Regions from separate parts of the Mesorhizobium sp. B2-3-13 genome, predicted to be linked through region 2. Evidence: riboswitches for the same ligand, from Rfam matches in the RefSeq annotation. Region 2 holds a riboswitch; the other holds the start of a gene.
The links. A riboswitch is a leader RNA that binds a small molecule or an ion and turns the genes downstream of it on or off. The one in region 2 is predicted to bind cobalamin.
Positions count from the first base shown of each region.

Region 1 (7,704 bases), on a different contig from region 2:
GGAAGTCATGCATGAGACGCGGCACGCCATCCCGGCCACCATGGACCAGGAAGAGGCGGCGCGGGAATTCGAACAATACGACCTTTTGTCGGCCGCCGTCGTCGACGAGAACGAGCGGCTGGTCGGCGTGCTGACCATCGACGACGTCGTCGACGTCATCCAACAGGAAGCGGAGGAGGACCTGCTGCGCATGGGCGGCGTCGGCGACGAGGAGCTCTCCGACAGCATTCTGGCGACCTCGCGCTCGCGCGTTCCCTGGCTGCTCGTCAATCTGCTGACGGCATTTTTGGCGGCATCGGTGATCGGCCTGTTCGATCGCACGATCGAGCATATCGTCGCCCTCGCCGTGCTGATGCCGATCGTGGCCGGCATGGGCGGCAATGCTGGTTCGCAGACCATGACCGTCACCGTGCGGGCGCTGGCGACCAGGGATCTCGACATCTACAATGCCGGCCGCATTATCCGCCGCGAAATGGGCGTCGGCTTCATCAACGGCATCGTCTTCGCGATCCTGATCGGCATCGTCGCGGCTGTCTGGTTCCATGACCCCAATCTGGGCGGCATCATCGCGGCGGCGATGATCATCAACATGTTCGTGGCGGCCCTTGCCGGCATCCTGATCCCGTTGCTGCTCGACCGGTTCAAGGTCGATCCCGCGGTCGCTTCGGCGGTTTTCGTCACCACCGTTACCGATGTCGTTGGATTCTTTGCCTTCCTCGGCCTCGCGACCTGGTGGTTCGGCGTCCGGTAAGCGTCTTAATTGACTTTTACGTAAATGCCGTGCGAGGCTCGTGCGGGGTGCCGCGTCGATTCCGGCGGGCAAGGGTTTGGTTCGGGACAGATGGGCGACGCCGCATGGCGATCACCCGGAATTCCGGCATGGAGTGACAATGCGGGAATATTATTCGATCACCGAACTGACCCGCGAATTCGACGTGTCGACGCGGACGCTGCGTTTTTACGAAGACGAGGGACTGGTGCAGCCGGTGCGGCGCGGCCGTACGCGGCTGTTTCGCCCTTCCGACCGTCACCTCATCCGGCAAATCATGCGCGGAAAACGGCTCGGCTTCTCGATCAACGAGATCCGCGAGATCATCCAGATGTACAAGGAGCCGCCGGGCGAGGTCGGGCAGCTCAAGCTGATGATCAAGCGCATCGAGGAAAAGCGCGAGGACCTCAGGCAAAAGCGCCGGGACCTCGAGGAGACGCTGGCCGAACTCGATCAGGCCGAGGAGTCTTGCGTCGAGCGGCTGGTCGAGCTCGGGGTCAACACCTAGCCGAAATTTCGAGATGCCGGCGGGACAGCGCCCTCTGTCCTGCCGGACATCTCCCCGATAAGGGGGAGATTGGCAACTTTAACGCTGGCTCAAATCCAGCGCCGCACCCGCTTGGCATAGTCGCGGTATTTCTTGCCGAATTTCGCCGCCAATATCTTTTCCTCGCCCTCGATCGCGACCTTCTGGGTGACGAAGGCGGCGACGAAGGCAAGCAGGAAAAACCAGGCGATGCCCGAGACGAAGGCAACGCCGATCAACAGCAGCGTGTTGGCCAGGTACATCGGGTCGCGGGTGATGCCAAAGGGGCCGGTCGTGACGAGATGATCGGGCACGGCGTTGGGATTGAGCGTTGTCCTGGCCCGCATCATGGTGCGGATCGCGGTGAACCAGAGTACGGCGACGGCGAACAACGCCACCCAACCAGCGGCGAACAGAATGTCGCCCAGGAGGTCTCCGATCCAGGGCAAGGGATAGAGCATGCCGAGGATGATGCTGATGGCGATCGCGGCAGCGTAGATCACCGGCGGCCACGGTATCATCCCAGGCTTCGGCTCGGTCATTGTGTTCCTCCCTCGGTCATCTTGTCGTCCGTCTTGGCTGTGCAGGTTGCGGCAAGATCGGACAGATGCGCCCTGAAGTCCGCAGTCTGGTCGTTGTTGAAGAGCCGATCAAGAGATCCTTCGCCTTGCAGCGTATCAAGCATGCAGCCGCAATAGCTCGAACAGAAGGTTGCGTTGCGCATCTGCTCGCACGAGCGCTGGCAGGTTTTCAGGAAATTGACCTGCGGGGGCTCGACTTGCGCCGGCATCAGTTGCGAGAACAGCCAGACGCAACCGATCAGCAGCGGCTGGTGGATCAGGTAGAAGGCCAGGCTGTGGCGGCCGATGAAGACCAGTGGATTGGCCCAGCGGCCCGGCACGAGGCTCGCCAGGCGTGCCCGTATGCCGGAAGCGGAAGCGAGTTTCGCCACTCCGAGGCCGAGAAGCACCGCGCCGAACCAGGGGAACAGCGGCACGTAGTCGTTGGAGCGCGGATTGACGGCGGAAAGGCCGATCCACCACAGCCAAGGGTGATCGAGTGCCTCGAAGCGCAGGTAGACGGGCGCCGCGATGACCAGCGCGGCGGCGACAAGCGTCAGCAGCGCCGGCAGGCGCAGGAAGGCGAGGCCAAGCAGGCTGGCGAGCCCGATCTCATGCAGGATGCCGAAAAAAATGAATCCGTCAGGCGTGGCGATGCGGGTGGCGACCGAGATGGCGACCGCCGCACCGGCGACCATGGCGAACCGTTTCCAGAAGGAGTTCCAGCGGATCTGTCGGCCATGGGCGAGATAGAGGCTGACGCCGACAAGGAACAGGAAGGTCGAGGCGATGCAGCGGGCGTAGATCTTCCACCAGCCGAAGGCGGTGAGACCGGGGTCGGTGTAACCGAAGAATTCCAGGTCCCAGGTGAAATGGTAGCTTGCCATCGCGATCAGCGCGATGCCGCGCAAAATATCGATGGCAACGATGCGCTTCGATGGCTGCGGAACGGGTGCGGTCGGCGTGTGGATGCTCATGGTCTCGCGATCTGATTCAGCCCTCCAAGACGACTATCACGGTTGCACTGGATAGAAGAAGACCGGTCGCCTTGGCCTGACCGCGCGGCGGAGCCCGCGCCAGCCGCCGAATTGGGCCAGCGCGGGAAAGCCTTTGACCGGCTTCGCTTTTTGCCGGGTGTGCGTCGGTTTCCTCTTAATGGGCCTGAAATGTCCACGGCAGATTTGACGCCGCGATTCTGCTTTGGGGAAGCAATGTCCACGCATGTGCGCCATCCGAACTGGCTTCCGGCCCTCAAGGCCGCGGATGCGCGCACCTTCGCCTCGCTCTACGCGGTCGAGTCCTTCGCCCGCGCCATGGTGTCGAGCGTCATCCCGATCCAGGCCTACGAGATACTCCACAACGAGCAGATCGTCTCGATCCTCTACACCGTCGTATCCATGCTCGGCCTCTCGGTGACCTTGTTCATGCCGATGCTGATCCGCCGCTTCGCGCGGCGCTGGGTCTACACGGCAGGCGCCTGCCTGCTCGCCATCGGCTCGCTGTTCTTCGTCACCCACACGCTCGCTGGACAACTCGCCGGCATGCTGTGCCGCGTCATGGGCGCCAGTGCGCTGTCGATCACACTCAACCTCTACATCATGGACCACATCCGCAAGACCGACTTCATGCAGGCCGAATCGCTGCGCATGGCGTGGTCGATGGTTGCCTGGACGGGCGGGCCGACGCTTGGCATTTTCCTTTATGCGCATTTCGGCATCTATGCCGCGCATGGCGCGGTGGCGGTTTTCGCCATGGCTTTGCTGGCGCTGTTCTGGACCTACCGGCTGGGCGATAACCCGTCGATCCGCCCGGGCAAGACGCGGCCGGCAAATCCGCTCGCCAACATCGGCCGCTTCGTGGCGCAGCCAAGGCTCAGGCTCGCCTGGCTGATCGCCTTCGGCCGGTCGTGCTTCTGGACGACGTTCTTCGTCTATGGACCGCTGTTCATGGTGATCACCGGCGAGGGTGAACTGGCGGGCGGCCTGCTGGTCTCGGCCGGCAATGCGCTGCTGTTCATGGCGATCTTCTGGGGCAAGGCAGGAAAACGCTTTGGCGGCCGACGCACCATGACGTTTGCCTATTTCGCCATGTCGGCGTCGCTGCTGGCGGCGGGCACGGTCGGAGCGGCAGAGCCGTTGCTGACCGGCGCCTTCCTGTTGTGCGGCGCCTTCTTCACCATCGCGCTCGACGCGCTGGGCTCGACCGCCTTCATGCGCTCGGTGCGCTCCTATGAACGCGCGCAGATGGCGGCGGTCTACCGCACCTATCTCGACTTTTCCGAATTGACGCCGCCGCTGGTCTATTCGGTGGTGCTGGCCTTCTTCGGATTGGGATCGGTGTTCGTCACGCTCGGCCTGCTGGCGGCGTTTTGTGGCCTCATGACCTGGCGCTACCTGCCTAAATCCCTCTAAAAAATCAGAGCGAAAGCTCAGCATGGCGCTCGCGCACCCGATTGTGGAAGCGGTGCAGCTCATATTCCTCGGGCATCAGCACGCCGGCTGTATGACGCATCGAGCGCAGGCCCTTCTGGTTGACCTCGCAGATCGCGGCATCCTCCTCCAGCACCTGTGTGCCGAAGGCGACGATGTTGTCGATATCGGTGGCGGCGAGCGCCTCGGGCGCGAACAGCCATTCGGCGGTCAATTCGGTCTGTTCGGGACCGAGCGGCACCAGCCGCACGGTCCTGACATAGTCGACATGGCCGACGATGAACATCGAGGGCAGGCTGGTAGCGTAGGTCTGGCCGGCGGTGCGTTCCGCCTGCGTCAAGCCGGGGAAAACCGGCCCATGCGTCTGCCCATCACGCGACCATGTTTCAGCCCCGGCGCGCAGGCCGCCGGAGAATTCCGGCGCATCATTGTCTGCATGGCGCGTCCATTCGGGATCGTCATGCCGGCTCATCAGGCCGCGGCCATAGATCGGCACCAGCCGCGACAGGTCCTTGTGGACGCCCGGGCAGTGCAGGCACTCGTTGAAGTTTTCCCAGAAAATCTTCCAGTTGCAGTTCATCACCTTGCGCAGCACATGGCCTGACACCAGCGTGTCCAGCGGCCAGTTGCCGAGGTCGCCGGAGGCCGGGTCGAAGGATGACTGCACTGAGCCGGCGGCATCTTCAGCAAGATTGACGAAGACGAAGCCCCGCCGCACCGAGAGTACAACGCGGTAAAGCGGGTGGTCGGCCTTGTCGAAGCCGTCAGGCAGCGATTTCGACGGTACACGCACCAGATCGCCACGCAGCGAATAGGACCAGGCATGGTACGGGCAGGTGATCAGCCGCGCCTTCAGGCGTCCTTCGCTTTCCTGGCAAAGCTGCGAACCGCGATGCCGGCACGTGTTGTGGAAGGCATGCAACTCGCTGGCGTCGTCGCGCAGCACAAGGATTTCCTGCGTACCGACGCGGAAGGTGCGGAATGCCAAAGGCTGGGCAAGGTCGGTCTCGCGGCAGACGAGCAGCCAATTTCTGTACCAGATGGCATCGAGATCACGCTGATAGTTCTCCTGGTCCCAATAGGCCGATGACGGCAGCGTCTGCTGGGTTCGGGTCAGGCCGTTGTAGGGCTCGCGCTCGCTGGCATTGGGCTGCATGGCTGGCTTCCTGTGAGGGTTGCGAGCCGACACCCGACTAGAAAATTTGTCAATCAGGACGGGATGGAGCGGCTTCGCCGATACGACGCTCCTGCGCTGGCGACTGTCGGAATTTGGTTTGCCGCGCGCGGCAAATTTCCCTATAGTCACCAACGTCGTCGGTTCCTTTTTGGAGCCAAGAGGGAATGCGGTGCGGACAGGAATTCCTGTCCAATGCCGTGGCTGCCCCCGCAACTGTGTGCGGTAGTCCTCTCCATATGCCACTGAGGGTTTTCCTCGGGAAGGTGGGGAAGGGCGCTTATCCGCGAGCCAGGAGACCTGCCGGCGACAGGAAACTGACTTCGATGCCCTCGGGTGGAGGGCGAAAGGACAAGACATGACTACCGCTTCCGTCTCCCTCGGCGCCTCCGTCTCCTCGCAGTCGCGCTTCATGCAGCTCGCGCTCGCGGCGCTGCTCGGCATGTTCGTCGTCGGCTTTGTCGGTTTCTCGCATATCGATGCGGTCCACAATGCCGCCCACGACTATCGCCACTCGATGGCGTTTCCCTGCCACTAACGAGGATCTGACATCATGAATCTGTTTCGCAACGTCGTGTTCATCGCGGCGATCGCGGGGCTTGTGGCGGGTGTCGTTCTCGCCTGTATGCAGGCCTATGCGACAGTGCCGCTGATCCTCAAGGCGGAAGTCTACGAACAGGCCGGCGGCGGCCATCACCATGACCACGCGGCTGCACCGGCGGCGAGCAACGATGCGGTGAGCACGGTCGCGCCCGCTGGGAATGCGATGAGTTCTGCCGCGCCAGCACCCGCCGAAGTCACGGCACCGGCGGAGGAAGATGAAGGCTGGGCGCCGGCCGACGGTGTCGAGCGTTTTGCCTTCAGCGTGGTTGCCAATATCGTCACCGGCATCGGCTTCGCGCTGGTCCTGGTCGCGATTTCCGAGTTTGCCGGCGGCGTCGGCAATTGGCGCCAGGGCGTATTCTGGGGGCTGGCCGGCTTTGCCGTGTTCACGCTGGCACCAGGCCTCGGCCTGCAGCCGGAACTGCCGGCGATGCCGGCGGCCGATCTGCTTGCGCGCCAGATCTGGTGGACGGCAACGGCCGCGGCGACCGCTATCGGCCTTGGCCTGATCGTGTTTCGCAGATCGCTGCCATTGACCATCTTCGCCGTCTTGCTGATCGTCGTCCCGCATATCGTCGGCGCGCCGCAGCCCGACAGTTTCGAGACGCCTATCCCGGAAGGCCTGCACCATCAGTTCGTGGTGGCGGTGACGGTGACCAATCTGGTGTTCTGGCTGGTGCTCGGCGCGGTCGTGGGCGTGGTGCGCAGGCGCTTCACCGGCACGGCGACCAGCTTGCGCGACAGCTTTGCCTGACCGCGGCAAGCTGACTTTCATCATCGGTGGCGCGCGCTCCGGAAAGAGCGCGCACGCCGAAACCCTGGTGACGGCATTCCCCCCGCCATGGGCGTATGTCGCCACGGCGCAAACCTATGACGATGAGATGCGCGAGCGCATCGCGGTGCACCGCTCGCGGCGCGGTGAGGGCTGGTCGACCATCGATGCGTCACTCGACCTTGCCGAAGCGCTGGAGGCCTTGCCGGATGATCGGCCGGTGCTTGTCGACTGCCTGACGCTATGGCTGACCAATCACATGCTGGCCGATTACGACGTCGAGGCGGAGTGCCGACGGCTGGCCGACGTGCTGTCGCGGCCGCGCGGACCGTGGTTCGTGGTGTCGAACGAGGTCGGGCAAGGCATCGTTCCCGACAATGCACTGGCGCGGCGTTTTCGCGACGACGCCGGCCGGCTCAACCAGCGGGTCGCCGCGGTTGCCGACACGGTGCTGCTGATGGTGGCGGGGCTACCGCTCAAGGTGAAGTGAAATGACCGATATCGACGACAAGGATGAAGAGCGCCATCGCGCCAAAATGGCCAAGCGCAAGGCGGTGCAGGACGCCGAGGTTGCGAGCAAGACGGTCGAGAAGGGGTTGCTGATCGTCAACACCGGTCCCGGCAAGGGCAAGACCACGGCCGCCTTCGGGCTGGCGCTGCGGATGCTCGGCCACGGCAAGCGCGTCGGCGTCGTGCAATTCATCAAGGGCAAATGGCACACCGGCGAGAAGGATGCGTTTGCCGCCTTCGGCGACCGCGTGGTCTGGCATGCTATGGGCGAGGGTTTCACCTGGGAGACGCAGGACCTGAAGCGCGATATCGCCGCCGCCGAAGCCGCCTGGGCCAAGGCGCTGGAATTGATCGACGATCC
Region 1 is NZ_VFVQ01000001.1:333,583-341,286, forward strand. Features, by position in the region: gene mgtE (magnesium transporter) at 1-751, shown strand, start outside; gene FJ941_RS01560 (MerR family DNA-binding transcriptional regulator) at 891-1,277, shown strand; gene FJ941_RS01565 (isoprenylcysteine carboxylmethyltransferase family protein) at 1,367-1,837, opposite strand; gene FJ941_RS01570 (DUF1624 domain-containing protein) at 1,834-2,832, opposite strand; gene FJ941_RS01575 (MFS transporter) at 3,067-4,266, shown strand; gene FJ941_RS01580 (aromatic ring-hydroxylating dioxygenase subunit alpha) at 4,271-5,440, opposite strand; cobalamin riboswitch at 5,583-5,781, shown strand; gene FJ941_RS01585 (CbtB domain-containing protein) at 5,817-5,996, shown strand; gene FJ941_RS01590 (CbtA family protein) at 6,012-6,815, shown strand; gene cobU (bifunctional adenosylcobinamide kinase/adenosylcobinamide-phosphate guanylyltransferase) at 6,808-7,323, shown strand; gene cobO (cob(I)yrinic acid a,c-diamide adenosyltransferase) at 7,325-7,704, shown strand, end outside.
Region 1: it holds a riboswitch for cobalamin, as region 2 does, so the genes downstream of both, FJ941_RS01585 (CbtB domain-containing protein) here and bluB (5,6-dimethylbenzimidazole synthase) in region 2, are expected to answer to the same signal.

Region 2 (7,704 bases):
CTCCACAGCCACCTCTGGGGGATTCGGGGCATGTGGGATTTCGATATCGGCAGGTCGGTGTCCATCATGATGCGGACCTGGCCTTTCATCGTCTTTCGCATGATCGTCTATTTCGGCATCACGCTGGCCTATATCATGGCCACCGGCACGGGCGCCTCCGTCGGCTATGGCGTCGGCCATATCTCCACCGATCCCGATGGGCCGCTGTCCTTTGCCATGTGGGGCGGGATTGTTGGCTTCGGCCTCGTCTCGATCGCCGTCTACTGGATCCGCGAATACATCCTCTACGTCGTCAAGGCAGGCCATATCGCTGTCATGGTGCATCTGATCGACGGCCATGACGTACCCGACGGCCAGAACCAGATCGCCTACGCGAAAGAGGTTGTGACCGAGCGTTTTGCCGAAGCGAACATCCTTTTCGTCGTCGACCAGCTGGTCAAGGGCGCCATCCGCGCCATCACCGGCCTGTTGGGCGGCATTGCGGCTTTCCTGCCCATTCCGGGCCTGAGCGGCCTGGTCTCGTTCCTCAACACGGTGATCCGCCTGTCGCTGACCTATGTCGACGAGATCATTCTCGGCTACAACATCCGCATCAATTCGTCCTCACCCTTCGAGACCGCACGGCAAGGCGTCGTGCTCTACGCCCAGAACGGCAAGATCATGGTCAAGAACGCAGTCTGGCTGGCGTTGATCATGTGGGGGGTCTCCTTCGTCATCTTCCTGCTGATGCTGGCTCCGGCGGCCGCCATTCTTTACGTCATGCCCGGACAGCTCGCCGGCTGGGCCTTCGTTCTGGCCATTGTCTTTGCCTGGGCCTTCAAGGCGGCGTTCATCGAACCTTTCGCCATCGCGTGCCTGATGCAGGTCTATTTCAAGACCATCGAGGGCCAGGTGCCCGATGCCGCCTGGGACGCACGGCTGGCCGATGCCTCGTCGAAGTTCCGGGAACTCAAGCGCAAGGCACTCTCCACCTTCGACGGTTCGCGCTGGGGCACGGCCGGCGCGACGCGCTGATCGGCGGGGTTTGCCGGCGCAGCGGCGACGGTGTTGAGGCGGGCCACCGTAGATTTGAGCGAGGCTTCACCCTGGCCGCAAAAAGTCTCGCTCATGATCAGTTCGGGCAGCGGCAGCCGTCGGCCCCAGCCGTGCGTTTCGAGGTCCGGTTTCGGCGCAAACTCCGAGACACGGCCGACGCAGAGATAGGCGATCGGCGTCACGTGGTCGGGGATAGACAGCAGACTTTTCAGCGCTTGCGCCTCGATGATGCTGACCCAGCCGACGCCAACGCCCTCGGCGCGTGCCGCCAGCCAGAAATTCTGTACCGCGCAGACCGTACTGTAGAGATCCATTTCCGGATTGTGCCAACGTCCCAGCGGCGAGCCTTTCGAGCGCTCGTGGTCGCAGGTGATACAGATGTTGAGCGCGCTTTCGCAAATGCCTTCGAGCTTGAGCTTGCGGTAGAGCGCCCGCCGGTCCGCCTCGATTGCCGGCAGTTCCTGTTCGCGCGCGGCAAGGAACAGGTCGCGCACCTTCGACCGTCGCGCGACATCGCGAATGACGATGAAATTCCAAGGCTGCATGAAGCCGACCGATGGCGCGTGATGGGCGGCAAGCAGCAGCCGCGCCAGCACCTCGTCGTCGATCGCTTCCGATGTAAAATGGCTGCGGACGTCGCGTCGCGTGAACATGGCGCGGTAAACCGCGTCGCGCGCGATCTGATCAAATCCATTGGCCGTTGGAGCGGTCATAGCTTCCGGCATCGCTTGTCCCCTTGCGATTGCAGCAGTTCAAATTCCCAGAGCGTACTTTGTGCGTCCAGGAGGGCGCACGTCGTTCTGATGCCATCCGCCTGACCATGCGGATGACGATGCCTGCCAGGCCGGTCTTCTGGCTCGGGATCAACCCGCGTCCGGTGCCTTCCCGTCATCGACAGTGGCACTTACCGGCGCGGTCCCCCTCACAGCGTTGGGCACGCCACGGTATCAAACCGTGTTCCCGATTCTCCCGCCAGAGCATTTGCAGCCAAGTGGAATCACTTGGCGTCGCAGAATGCGGCTAAAACAAACAGACCGGCGGGCACCAGGCAGTGGCGGCGACCTTACGCCGAAGCGCCGGCGACGCCAATGCCCGCAGCGACATGAATGGACGCAGCCGTGATTTTCCCCAGCGATCAAGCCGCAACGCATGGCCATCACGGCGCCGGGGCACTAGATAGGGGGACATGGCCACTCGTCTCTACACGCACCCGATCTTCCTCGAACACATCACCCCGCCAGGTCACCCCGAGCGGCCCGACCGCTTGCGCGCCATCGAGCGCGTGCTCGACGACGAAGCTTTTGCCGCGCTTGACCGCGCCGAGGCACCGCAAGGCGACGAGGCGACCATCCTCTATGCGCATCCCGCCGATTTCGTCGCGCGCGTGCGCGCCGCCATTCCCGCTGAAGGCCTCGCCCGCATCGACGCCGACACCACCGCCAGCCCGAAGAGCTGGCAGGCGGTGATCACCGCGATCGGCGCCGCCAATGCCGCCGTCGACGACGTCTTTGCGGGCCGCGCCGACAATGTCTTCGTCGCCGCCCGGCCGCCTGGCCATCATGCTGAAAAGAACACGGCCATGGGCTTCTGCTTCTTCAACACTGCGGCTATCGCTGCCCGCTATGCGCAGAAGAAGCATGGCGCGGAGCGTGTCGCCGTCGTCGATTGGGACGTGCACCACGGCAACGGCACGCAGGATATTTTCTGGGACGATCCCTCGGTGCTCTATTGCTCGACGCACCAGATGCCGCTCTATCCCGGCACCGGCGCGAAGAACGAGACCGGCGCCGGCAACATCGTCAACGCGCCGCTGGCGCCGCAGACCGGCAGCGAGGTGTTTCGCGATGCTTTCCTGTCGCGCGTGCTGCCGGCACTCGATAATTTCGCCCCCGACCTGATCATCATTTCGGCCGGCTTCGACGCGCACCATCGCGACCCGCTGGCGGAGATCAATCTTACCGAGGACGATTTCGACTGGGCGACCGGCCAACTGATGCAGCGCGCCGCACGCCATAGCGGCAACCGGCTCGTCAGCGTGCTCGAGGGCGGCTACGATCTGCAGGGATTGGCATTTTCGGTCGGCGCCCATGTCGGGCGACTGATGAAAGGATGAATGATGACTGGTGAGATCAACGAAGACGTCAAGGCGATGAGCTTCGAGCAGGCACTCGACGCGCTGGAGAAGATCGTCGATGATCTGGAGCGTGGCGACGTGCCGCTCGACCAGTCGATCCGGATCTACGAACGCGGCGAGGCGCTGAAGGTGCATTGCGACCGGTTACTGAAGGCCGCCGAGGACAAGGTCGAGAAGATCAGGCTGTCGCGCGACGGCAAGCCGGTTGGAACCGAGCCGCTCGACGCGGACTGAGGTCCGGAGCAGGCTTACCGATTTTTGAACACGATCATGATTGAGGATACAACTCGTCCCGATTGAAACGGACAAGAGGAGATACGGAAGCGATGTGCAGAAACATCAAGACCCTGTTCAATTTTGATCCGCCGGCAACCAATGACGAAGTCCGCGGCGCGGCACTCCAGTTTGTCCGCAAGCTCAGTGGAACGACGCGACCGTCGAAACAGAACCAGCATGCGTTCGATCATGCGGTCGAAGCCATCGCGGCATCCGCACGCGAATTGCTTGATTCCCTCGAAACCCACCAGCAGCCGCGCAATCGCGAAGAGGTGGCAGCCAAACTGAGAGCAAAGGCGGCGATCCGGTTCGCCTGACATGTCCAAAGCGGCCACCGAGCGCTGACCAGGAGAGTTCATGAGCTTCTTCCCGGGGAAAGACCCTGAGGCCGGCGATGCCTTCGCCAGCGACCAGATCGAACTGATGGTCATCCCCAACGCCAAGGATATTGGCGGCTTCGAGGTGCGCCGCGCCTTGCCGACCGCCAAGAGAAGGCTGGTAGGGCCGTTCATTTTCTTCGATCGCATGGGCCCCGCGATCATGCGCACCGGCCAGGCGCTCGATGTCCGTCCCCACCCGCATATCGGCCTGTCGACCGTGACCTATCTGTTCGATGGCAAGATCAGGCATCGCGATTCGCTCGGCACCGAAATGGTGATCGAGCCCGGCGACGTGAACCTGATGACTGCGGGCCGCGGCATCGTCCACTCCGAGCGCACGCCGCAGGAATTGCGCGGCGCGCCGATGTCGATCTCCGGCCTGCAGACCTGGCTGGCTCTGCCGGACGGCAAGGAAGAGGTTGCACCGGTGTTCGAGAACACAGCGGCGCTGCGGCTTCCAGAGATCGATGCCGAAGGCGTCAGCGGCCGCGTCGTCATCGGTGACTTCCAAGGATTGCGGTCCCCGGTGCGGGCAGATTCCGACACGCTCTACGCCGATTTGCGGCTGGGGCCCGGTGCCAGCGTCAAAATCCCGGCCGATGCGGAAGAGCGCGCCATCTACACGCTGGAGGGCGAAGTCTCGATTTCGGGCGACGTCTTTCCGGCCGAACGGCTGCTGGTGTTCCGGCCCGGCGACGAGATCGTCATATCGTCGCAAACCGGTGCGCATTTCATGCTGTTCGGCGGCGCCTCGCTCGGTTCGAAGCGCTACATCTGGTGGAATTTCGTCTCTTCGTCGAAGGAGCGCATCGAGCAGGCCAAGCAGGAATGGAAGACCGGCCGCTTCGATATCGTTCCTGGCGATGAGAAAGAGTTCATTCCGCTGCCGGAAGGCTGAGCGGAGCGGTGAGGGGCTGACCGTCCGCGTCACCGACACGCATTTACTTTCGCCGGCCGGCGGCCTATCCCGCCGATGAAAAGAGAGTCTGGGCCCAACGTGAACGCAACGCCGCATACGCCGCTTCTCGACAAGGTTCGCGTCCCGGCCGAGCTGCGCACGCTGGCCGAGAGCGAATTGCCGCAACTGGCGTCCGAGCTGCGCGCCGAACTGGTCGATGCTGTCTCCCACACCGGCGGCCACCTTGGTGCCGGCCTTGGCGTGGTCGAACTGACGGTGGCGCTGCACTATGTCTTCAACACACCCGATGACCGGCTGATCTGGGATGTCGGCCATCAGGCCTATCCGCACAAGATCCTGACCGGACGCCGGGACCGCATCCGCACCTTGCGCCAGGAAGGCGGCCTGTCGGGCTTCACCCGCCGAGCCGAGAGCGAGTATGACCCGTTCGGCGCCGCCCACTCCTCGACGTCCATATCGGCTGGTCTCGGCATGGCCGCCGCCCGCGACCTTTCAGGCGGCCGCAACAATGTCATTTCAGTCATCGGCGATGGCGCAATGTCGGCCGGCATGGCCTATGAGGCGATGAACAATGCCGGCGCGCTCGATGCCCGCCTCATCGTCATCCTCAACGACAACGACATGTCGATTGCGCCGCCGACCGGCGCCATGAGCGCCTATCTGGCGCGCCTGGCTTCCGGCAAGGCCTATATCGGCTTGCGCGACTTTGGCAAGAAACTGACCTCCTATCTCGGCAAGCGGGCCGATCGAGCCATCACCCGCGCGGTCGAGCATGCGCGCGGCTATGTCACCGGCGGCACTTTGTTCGAGGAACTCGGCTTCTATCACATCGGCCCGATCGACGGTCACAATCTGGAGCATCTGATCCCGGTCCTGAAAAATGTCCGCGACAACGGCAAGGGTCCGGTGCTGATCCATGTCGTCACCCAGAAGGGCAAGGGTTATGCGCCGGCGGAAGCGGCCGCCGACAAATACCATGGCGTCAATAAATTCGACGTCATCACCGGCGCGCAGGCCAAGGCGCCGGCCAACGCGCCGGCCTACACCAAGGTGTTCGCCGAAAGCCTGATCCAGGAGGGCCGCGAGGACGATCGCATCGTCGCCGTCACCGCCGCCATGCCGAGCGGCACCGGCCTCGATCTGTTCGGCGAGGTGTTCCCGTCGAGGACCTTCGATGTCGGCATCGCCGAGCAGCATGCGGTGACCTTCGCCGCCGGCCTGGCGACGGAAGGCTATAAGCCGTTCGCGGCGATCTATTCGACGTTCCTGCAGCGCGCCTACGATCAGGTCGTCCATGACGTCGCGATCCAGAAACTACCGGTGCGTTTCCCCATCGATCGCGCCGGCTTTGTCGGCGCCGATGGCGCCACCCATTGCGGCGCGTTCGACACCACCTTCCTGGCAAGCCTGCCCGGCTTTGTCGTGATGGCTGCCGCCGACGAAGCGGAGTTGCGCCACATGGTGCGCACCGCCGCCAGCTATGACGATGGGCCGATCGCCTTCCGCTATCCGCGCGGCAACGGGGTCGGCGTCGACATGCCCGAGCGCGGCTCGGTTCTCGAGATCGGCAAAGGCCGCATCGTCCGGGAAGGCAGCAAGGTTGCCCTGCTGTCCTTCGGCACGCGCTTGCAGGATTGCCTCATCGCCGCCGAGGAACTCGGTGCGGCCGGGCTTTCCACCACCGTTGCCGACGCCCGCTTCGCCAAGCCGCTCGACCAGGATTTGATCCGCCGGCTAGCCCGCTCGCATGAGGTGCTGGTGACGGTGGAGGAGGGCGCTATTGGAGGCTTCGCCAGCCATGTACTGCAGTTCCTTGCCCATGAAGGACTGCTGGAAAATGGCCTGAAGGTACGCCCGCTGGTACTGCCGGACGCCTTCACCGACCACGCCAAGCCGGAGAAGATGTATGCCGACGCCGGCCTCGACGCCGCCGGGATCGTGCGCACTGTTTTCACGGCCCTCGGCCATACGGTCCGCGCCCAGCGCGCCTGAATCAAAACCTGAACAGCTTGGATCAGTTTGCCGGCTTTATTTTGTAACGCGTTGTTAACGCTTCCGTTTGGCGTTTCGCTTACTGTGTCCCTTGGCCGTTTTTCAACGGCACCCTGCTAGACCGGCGTCAGGCAGGGAGACAACAACAATGAAGACGGTTCTGTGCGGCGCGGCCTTCTTGGCCGTGATGGTCTTGCCGGCCGCGGCCGAAGCACCCTATGACCGCAATCTTGAAAAGGCGGCGCTAGGCATTGTTGCCGGCAAGATTGGCGATATTCGCGGCGGCTTTTCCTACAAGCAGGTGCCGCAGCTTGTGGCGCTGCCGGACCCCGCACCTCCGTCCGCTGTTGTGACCGAACATCCACGTGAACAGGCGCCGGGGAACCGGGACGATGGTCTGTCTCCCGCTGTCGAGCGCCAGGTTTTACGGACCATCTTTTAAAACCACATGTCGCGCACACAGCGGCCATCGCGGGGCAGATCGTCGTAAGTGTCGAGGCCATCGAAATGGTCGATCGGCAAGTCGGCGACGGCTTCGGGTGGTGCCAGCCGCACATTGACTGCGATCCGTATTCGGCCAGAATCGCTGGCGCGCAAGCCGCGCCATGCCAGCACGCAGGCGCATATCGGGCAGAACAGGATTTCAAGTGACGGCGTGTCCTTTCCGGCGCGCGTATAGCTGGCCGTCCGCCCTGAAACGCGAATACGTTCGTTGACATAATCATAGGCCCAGAGCGCGCCATAGCGGCGGCAAAGCGTGCAGTTGCAGGCCGTCACCGGGCCGGGATCGCCTTCCAGGGTCCAGCGGGCCGCGCCACAGTGGCAGGTTCCCATCAGCATTCGTCCTCCGTGTCGCGACAACAGTGGTCCTCCTCGACTAATATTCTGCCGGACCCAATGCGATGCGCGCAAGCCGCGGCTTGGCTCGCCGCACCAGCCGCTCTCGCACGACGTCACCTTGTTCGGTG
Region 2 is NZ_VFVQ01000015.1:47,272-54,975, reverse strand. Features, by position in the region: gene FJ941_RS18675 (hypothetical protein) at 31-1,014, shown strand; partial or broken gene bluB (5,6-dimethylbenzimidazole synthase) at 1,179-1,688, opposite strand; cobalamin riboswitch at 1,860-2,042, opposite strand; gene FJ941_RS18665 (histone deacetylase family protein) at 2,222-3,148, shown strand; gene FJ941_RS18660 (exodeoxyribonuclease VII small subunit) at 3,152-3,403, shown strand; gene FJ941_RS18655 (DUF2277 domain-containing protein) at 3,496-3,762, shown strand; gene FJ941_RS18650 (pirin family protein) at 3,803-4,723, shown strand; gene dxs (1-deoxy-D-xylulose-5-phosphate synthase) at 4,799-6,736, shown strand; gene FJ941_RS29025 (hypothetical protein) at 6,885-7,178, shown strand; gene FJ941_RS18635 (GFA family protein) at 7,175-7,576, opposite strand.